Regions from separate parts of the Protofrankia sp. CiP3 genome, predicted to be linked through region 1. Evidence: riboswitches for the same ligand, from Rfam matches in the RefSeq annotation. Region 1 holds a riboswitch; the other holds the start of a gene.
The links. A riboswitch is a leader RNA that binds a small molecule or an ion and turns the genes downstream of it on or off. The one in region 1 is predicted to bind cyclic di-AMP.
Positions count from the first base shown of each region.

Region 2: it holds a riboswitch for cyclic di-AMP, as region 1 does, so the genes downstream of both, MJ797_RS03280 (C40 family peptidase) here and MJ797_RS26900 (transglycosylase family protein) in region 1, are expected to answer to the same signal.

Region 1 is NZ_CAKJTM010000001.1:114,776-118,932, forward strand. It holds gene MJ797_RS00500 (transglycosylase family protein) at 1-106, opposite strand, end outside; cyclic di-AMP (ydaO/yuaA leader) riboswitch at 113-271, opposite strand; gene MJ797_RS26900 (transglycosylase family protein) at 641-1,507, opposite strand; cyclic di-AMP (ydaO/yuaA leader) riboswitch at 1,513-1,687, opposite strand; gene fbaA (class II fructose-bisphosphate aldolase) at 2,200-3,237, opposite strand; gene MJ797_RS00525 (hypothetical protein) at 3,369-3,806, shown strand; gene MJ797_RS00530 (CAP domain-containing protein) at 4,089-4,157, shown strand, end outside.
Region 2 is NZ_CAKJTM010000005.1:91,391-95,547, forward strand. It holds gene corA (magnesium/cobalt transporter CorA) at 1-483, shown strand, start outside; gene MJ797_RS03275 (hypothetical protein) at 1,170-1,541, shown strand; cyclic di-AMP (ydaO/yuaA leader) riboswitch at 1,990-2,160, shown strand; gene MJ797_RS03280 (C40 family peptidase) at 2,346-3,329, shown strand; gene MJ797_RS03285 (plasmid partitioning protein) at 3,813-4,157, opposite strand, start outside.

The DNA of each region.
Region 1 (4,157 bases):
CGGCGAGACCACTGCCCACGAGTGCTGTGACAGCACCAGTGGTGCGCAGGACCTTGACTGCGGTGGACGACTGTTGCGGGGCGCGGTGCCTGCCAACAGACGGCATGTGGGTCGGTCCTTCCCGTCGCCTACGAGGTGAGCTGTCGGGTTCGGGCTGGGAACATGCCCGGCCGGTGACGCCCATGCGCGTCGTTGGCTTCACCCCAAGGACACCGGCGTCTCGGTATCCGGATGTGGTTCCCCCGATCCCGTCCTGGCGGCTTCGCGGTAGGTCCTGCCACGGCGGACGGGGACGGGATTCGGCGTCCGTTCGCGCGGCCTCGCCGATCTGGCGAGTGGGGAGGACTCTAGCGAGCCTGGCTCTTTCGAAGCAAATCGGGGTGTCGGATGAACTACATGGATCTGGCCTACATCCCCCGAATGAACTATGTGGGCCAAACTGAGAACTGTACCTGGCGATTGGGAAAGCTCCGCCGGAGGGTTGCTTGTGTTGGGTTTTTGTAACGACGAGTAATCGGGCTGGTCGTTATGGTGTTTATCTGTTGTGTTTGTTGTCACTTTGGTGTGGCCAGCCCGACTCGTCGTGTGCGGGGTCTATATCAGTTTCGTAGCCGTCAGGCGGTAGCCGTTCGGTTCAGGCTCAGCTGAAGGTGGCCGTCCAGGTTTGCGGTCCGCAGATTCCGTCCACCGTCAGGCCCTTGTCAGCCTGGAGATGGCTCGCCGCACCAGCCGACTCCGGTCCGTACTGACCATCAATCTGGATGTTGTAACCAAGACCGTTCATCTGCCGCTGCCATGACCGCACGTCCGGTCGCACCTGGTCGACCAGATCGGTCGTGAAGGGCGTGGCAGCGGAAGCGACAGCGGTCGACGGAGTGGCCGCGTCCGCCGCGCGCCATGCCCAACGCGAGGAACCGCTTCTGCCGTATGAGCGTGCCTGCCACGAGCTGCTGTCCGACGAACCGGTGCTGTCTGGACTGGCGCTGCTGGCGGTGGCGCTGCCTGGACTTGACGAGCTGGCGCCCGACGAGCTGGCGCCCGACGAGCTGGCGCCCGACGAGCTGGTGCCCGACGAGCCGGTGCCGGTGCTGTTTGATGATGAGCCGCTGCCTGACGAGCTGGCGCCAGCCCCGAGTTGGCCGGCGCCCATGCCCCGGCCGCAGACGGGCCACTGGCCGAAGCCGGATTGGGTGGCGAGCTTGAGCGCGGCCTCGTCCTGGGTGCTCGGGGAGGCGCTGCTGGGCAGTCCGGTGTAGCCCAGGCTCTGCCAGGTGCTCAGCGAGAACTGGTATGCGCCGTAATAGCCGTTGCCGGTGTTGGCCGTGTAGTCACCGCCGGACTCGCACTGGCGAAGCCCCTCCCACGTGGTGGCGGCGCTGGCCGGTTGTGACATCGCGATGCCACCACTGATCGCCGCGAGCAGGGCCGGGGTCAGCACCATGGCTCGGGTACGGACCCGGGCCCGGCGAATTCCGCGATGTCGGCCGCGAGAACTTGTACGGGACATATTGGTAATGCCCTTCCCCACGCCTGCGAGGTGAGCTGTCGGGTTCGGGCTGGGACTGCCCGGCCGCTTTCGCGGCTTCACCCCGAGGACGCCTGGTATCGACGCCCGGAAGTGGGTCCCCCGTTCCTGCCGCAAGTTTGGTTTTCGTCGGGCGCGGGCAGGATTCGGCGTGCCGCCCGACGTGTCCCCGCCGTATCGACGGGCACGGCGCAGACCATAACCAGCATCGCTGGTGGCTGAACAAGTCGTGAATGCGCTTCGTGACTATGCGCACATCGGGCTGGGCGCCCTTGCCGTATCTCGAGATCGGCTGCTAACGCACGCAGGCGCGCGCTCAGCACTTTCCAGCGACGGAAACCACGGGCAGCGGTGGGGCGGCCACCGTGCCGCAGCTGGCCCGAGTAATACCGCGTGCACCCGGACAGGTTGTTTGCGTAGCCCGCGGCACCGCATCGAATTCAGGTTCCCAGCAGTCATAGCGGACGTTCACACGATATCGTCCGATGCATTCTGGGGGAACCTGTTTTGAATCTTCTGTCCGGGCGGTCGACGGCTGTGATTCAAAACAGGTTCTACGACGGGGAAGGGCAGGGCCGCACGGACCGGTCTGGTTGGGTACGAGGATCCGGTGGCGGCCGGAGGATGCGCGAAAAGCGATGCTCGCGCGTCCTCCGGCCGGTGAGCCGGCCGGCTCAGCCGGTGAGCGAACGCCCGGCGGAGCGCAGGTCCTCGCAGGCCCGCACGACGCGGGCGGCCATGCCGCTCTCGGCCGCCTTGCCGTAGCTGCGTGGGTCGTACTGTTTCTTCACACCGACCTCGCCGTCAACTTTCAGCACTCCGTCATAATTCTTGAAAATATGGTCGACGATCGGCCGAGTGAACGCGTACTGAGTGTCGGTGTCCACATTCATCTTCACAACGCCGTAGTCCAGCGCTTCGCGGATTTCGGCCGGGTCGGAGCCGCTACCGCCGTGAAACACCAGGTCGAACGGCTTGGTATCGGCTGGCAGCCCGAGCTGTCGCGCGACATACTGCTGTCCGTCCCGAAGGATGCTTGGACGGAGTTTCACGTTGCCCGGCTTGTACACACCGTGTACGTTTCCGAAGGTTGCGGCGAGCATGTAGCGACCCCGTTCGCCGGTGCCGAGAACCTCGGCGGTTCGCCACATATCCGCTGGTGTGGTGTAGAGCTTCTCGTCGATCGCGCCGACGACCCCATCCTCCTCACCGCCGACGACGCCGATCTCCACTTCCAGGACGATCTCAGCCTGGTGGCATTCAATCAGGAGAGCGTCGGCAATCTTGAGATTTTCCTCGAGTTCGACCACCGAGCCGTCCCACATGTGTGACTGGAAGAGGGGGGGCCTTCCTTCGCTGAGAACCCGTTCCTTGGAGATCGCGAGCAGCGGACGCAGATAAGTGTCGAGTTTGTCCGCCGGGCAGTGATCGGTGTGCAGGGCGATATTGACCGGGTAGGCCTTTGCGACATGATGGGCGAACTCGGCGAGCGCCTGGGCGCCGAGGACCATGTTCTTCACCCTGGTGCCGGAGAGGAAATCGGCGCCACCGGTGGAAACCTGTACGATGCCGTCACTGCCGGCATCGGCGAAGCCCTTCAGCGCGGCGTTCAGGGTTTCGGACGAAGTAACGTTGATCGCCGGGTAGGCGAACGCCTCGGTCTTGGCCCGGTCAAGCATCTGCGCGTAGACGTCCGGGGTGGCGATGGGCATGGGTCTGGCTCCTGTGAGCAGTCGGGGTTGCGTGTCTGTCCGGTTGGTAATGAACTGATTTGTTCGGCAATCATGGGCGGGAAGCCGCACGATGAGTATGATGAGCGGGTCATCGGGGCGGGCTGGGATCCGTGAGTGTGGATGGCCCGTCCGGCGCGGCGCTCTATGCTGGCATCTTCACGCTCGTATTCGTCGACAGCGGCGTCCTCATCGATATCGATTTCTGGCTGCCTGGTGACACGATCCTGTTCGTTGCCGGCCTGCTCGCGGCAGACCCGCGCACGGACATGTCGCACAGTGCGCCCACGTCCGGGATCGTGCTGGCCGCGACCGCTGGCGCCGTAGTCGGTCATGTTACCGCGCCGAGGTCTGGCGGGCCCCGTCTCCAACGGCGTCACGGCCGGACACGTGCCTGTGTTGATGCCCTCTACCAGGGCTTTGGCACTCTGGCCCGGCTTGTGGCCCGGTTTGTCCGACGGATGCGGACGTTTGCCCCTGGGCGTGCGGGAGCGGGCACCACGGCTGGACTGCCGGTGCTGTCGCGATGTTCCCGATCGCGATGTTCCTGATCGGGGCGGGGCGGCGGTTGAGTTCCAGTGTCGTCGGTATCGCGGGCGGGTCCGTTCCGGCGCTACCGGGGGTAGCTGGCCTGGGTCGCTGGTCGCTTATCCGATACGGCGCGTCCGCGGGCTCCTCAGGCACAGCGATACGCTGGCCCGATCTGCTCATGACTATTCGGTCAAAAGCGATATCAGATGGCTCACCATGCCTAGTACTCGCTACCCTTGTCCCTGTTGGAGGGGACGCGGAGGGGACACGACGCGGGGGGGACCGACCATACGGAAGGTTCCATGGATCGACATCGCAGACATCGCCGTTCCCGGCAGGGCTGGTCCGGCGCTGTCCTGGCAGTATTCGTT
Region 2 (4,157 bases), on a different contig from region 1:
ATCGACGCCGCCGAGGGCTCGGTCTTTCACCGATCGATTCCGCCCGATGCCAGTAAAGTTTACCAGCTCAAACGTGAGGTGCTTGAGCTCAAGCACGCTGTCACGCCACTCGCCGCTCCGCTGCGAGCGCTCACCGAACCGGACGTCGGCGGGATTGCCCCGCGCATCCAGGAATACTTCCGTGACGTGGCCGACCACCTCGAACAGGTCACCGAGCGAATAGCTCGATTCGACGAGCTGCTGTCGTCAATTATTCAGGCGACCCTGACGCAGGTGGCCATCGCACAAAACGAGGACATGCGCCGCATCAGCGCCTGGGTCGCCATCGCCGCGGTTCCGACAGCGGTTGCCGCCATTTACGGGATGAATTTCGAGCACATGCCCGAACTGCGGCAGCCGTGGGGATATCCCGCTGCTCTCTGCCTGATGGCGGCAATCTGCTTCACCCTGCACCGAGCCTTCAAACGGAATGGCTGGCTGTAGCCTTGTACCGCGGTACGCTCAGATATCAACTGACAGCATGATGGACGCTCGTGAATATTGCTGCCGGCTTTCGCGGCCGGTAGCAGAAGGCTGCGATCATTATTTTTGCGTGGCTGACGCCCCAAAACCGGCCGAACTCATGTTTCGTGGTGCCCCGTGTACAAAAATCGATCAGAGTGTTGAAAACACCACATACCAGGCAAATTATCCACCGAGATGGCCGCGCCGCGAAGCCCCCACCGGACGCGGTGGCCTCCGTTCGAACCAGCACAACCGGAACAACGCGGTGCCACAGGCCGGGCCCGGGCCATGGGAATTACCACGGCGCAGCCCCGCCGGCCCGGCTGGGATACCGCCCGTCAGGACTATACCGTGCCCAGCAGGACCGCACCGCAGCTTCGTTCGATAGCTATTTCATACTAGGAAGAACGACATATCACCCGACAGTGGGATTCACGGAGACCACGCTGTCGGCTACCGTAATCGCCTGTGTCAGGCCTTCGTGCGGGAGTTCACTGTCAACTGCCGTCCCAGCCGCAGGCTAGCGGCAGCGTACGGTTACAATCCGTTCTCAGTCGCAACGCGGGCGTGAGTGGCGATGACGAGGCCCTCCGCCGCATCCACACCATCACCTGTGACGTCGATCACGACATCCGCGACATCCACGACATCCGCGACGCGATCCGATGACCCAGCCGACATACCCGGTCCGTAGCGATCTTATCGCCGAGCTGGCGACAAGACTGGAGCAGCTCGATCAGATCCTTGGACGGCTGGAGGATGCCGAGCGGCAGGCCGCCGACGCCAGCGAGCGCCTGATGCGCACCCGGCGGTGGCAGGAGGAGACGGTCCGCGCGATCCAGGACGAGCGAGCGCAGATGCGCACCCATCAGCGGGCACTGGACGATCTCGCGGATCGCGCGCAGGCGGCCGTCGAGGCCCTGTCCGGCCAGTACCGCTCCCTGCCCCCAGAGATTCACGAACTCGCGGTCGAACTGCACGTCCTGCAGACCGCGGGCCTGCTCTCCCGCCGCGACACCCGCGCCCGGCGCCGCTGACACCGACCCGTCCCAGGCCGCGGGCATCCTCTCTCACAGCGGATTTCGGAGCGGGAAATCCCATGACGGCTGGCACAGTGCGTAATCTAGCGAGATTATTCATTAAGACAATTTTCGCTACTACATGTCAGCGATATATAGCTGTCGGCACTCAAGCACCCCCCCGTCGCCAGACCATCACCGCTATGGCGTAATGTCATCTTCCGCATCCTGTGGGTCATGGCATGGCAAGCCTCCGTCCAGGCGACCTGCCGCAGTGGCCAGCAGATCAAGATAGAGCGGCGAGTGATCGGCAAGGAGGATGGGAGGAACCGATATGGTCACTTCTGCGAGTACTCGCCGTAGTTGTGAGGGACTAGTATTTGCTGGCACCATCCTTTTGAACTAGTCTCGCGCCGACGTCACGACAACACCGGGCCGAACGCCGAATCCTGCCCACGGCCCCGGTGTCCCCTCCGAGTCGTCACCAGGGCAGGAGCGGGGGACCCATCCTCCACCGGCTGGCACCGAGCCACGGTGCCGACCTAGGGGTGAAGTGAGTCGTGTGCTGGTCGCACGGCCCACCGGGCAGCCCAGCCCGAACCCGACAGCTCACCTCGCAGGCGAACGGGAAGGATCACAGTCTTGTCTGCGCCCGATGTGCAGCTTGATCCGGCAACATGGCCATGTTCGTCGCCGACGGCGTCGCTGTCCTCGCTGCGACCTCAGGCCGAGACGCCTGGGCGTCCAGCCCGCGGCAGGCACCGTGCGCCCGCTCCGCCGTCGGCCCCCGGTCGCGTCCGGGCACGTGCCGCGGTCGCGGCGATGACAACCGGCACGGTTGCGGTGTCAGGCGTCGCGCTGGCCGGCTGCGCCCCGACCGACTCAGGGATGGACGAGACTTCGGTCAGTTCCCGGATCACCCTTGGCTCTCAGTTCGGAAGCCAGGCGTCACTCGCCGGTCTGCGCACGTCCGTTATCAACCCGGCCACCTCGGTTGGCCCGGGGTCCATCACCAGCCATGTGATCGATCAGGCTGACCTGCACCCCAAGTCGGGTGTCGCGCTCAGGGTTACTAATCCGGACGTGTCAGTACAGGCCGACCAGCCCATTGACATGGGCTTCTCCCTCGAGGACGGGACGACCCACGCGCCGTTGTCGAACCAGCTCATCAAAATTCAGGTAAAGCTGCCTGACGGCTGGGCAACATTCAAGCACCTGTATACCAACGAGCAGGGCTTTGCAAGCTACACTGCCAAGGTCCTCACCACCACACAGATCACTGCTATCTTCGACGGAACGGATGCCCTGCAGTCGGCTCGCTCCTCGAACGTTGGTACTATGACGGTGGTGCCCAGTTCGGTCCCAGCGCCTCCGGTGCAGGCCGCCAGCTCGGCCGCCGCTGCCGCACTTCGGGTATCCACCCCCGATACAGCGGATGCTACGATGCCAGTCGGCTCGCTCGGTGAAAGAGCCGTCTATCTGGCCGCGCAGCAAGCCGGCAAGCCTTATGTGTATGGTGCGGAGGGCCCCTACTCCTTCGACTGTTCCGGCCTGGTTCAGTATGTTTTCAAACAGCTCGGCCGCAGTCTCCCCCGCACCGCGGAAGAACAGTACGAAGCCACGGTCCATGTGTCGCAGTACAATAAGCAGGTCGGCGACCTCATCTTCTTTGGTACGCCGGGAAACATCTACCACATCGGCATCTATGCCGGCGGTGGCAAGATGTGGGCGGCACCAAAGTCCGGTGAAGTCGTTTCGCTCAGGGATATCTACACCACGTCATACTCAGTCGGCCGGGTCAGTTAGCGGCCAGCGGCCTCGCTCATTGACTCTTTCATCTCACTGATATGACTGACGCAGGCAGCCTCTGAAAAACATATAGCGGGTTCCGCGTATCCTCCCCCTCCGGTTACGCGTGAACCTCACCGCCAGGTCGGTGTTGTCGATATAAACACCGATCTGGCGGCCCCAAACCACAACTGGATGTCTCCAAAGACTTCCGCTGGTCGGATCGAGCCAACCCCCCCGGCTCGCAACGCCCGGCGGAACGCGGGCTTCCCCGGCCTTTCGCACTGAACCCCCCCCACAGTGCGCTTGGCCGGCGGAGGTCCTGGGCTCCCGCTGGTCGGCCGTGCCACCCCCCCCCGGCCAAGCCGGCCGGCGGGAGCCTTCTCAACGACAGCCGACGAGGCAGGTCGAGGATTGATCCGCAAATTGCTGGGATCTCCAGCTCGCTCCAGACCGAGGGCCACGCGAAAACACCATCATCGCGTGGCCCTCGGCGACCACTTAGCCCTTGATGTCCTTTGAGAATTTCCACAGCTCGCTGGTCGTGGCTTCGTTCCATTTCCGCCCTGGCGCAAGAGTCACTGGCTTGACATGGACCCGTGCAGGACACGCGGGCGGCCCGACCGTGTTCACCGTCCCGACCGCCGTAAACAGTGGTTGCTGGGCGGGGTCGAGCGGGCCGCAGGCCACCGTGAGCGCGAGGCGACCGCCCTCTCCCGCACCCCAGATGTAGATCCGGGACATATCGATGTTCGATCGCTCCTTGGCGACGTAACGGACCACGTCCCACAGATACCGCGCGTCCTTACCGTCGGTCTGCCAGTTACTGGCCACCGCCTCCGGATA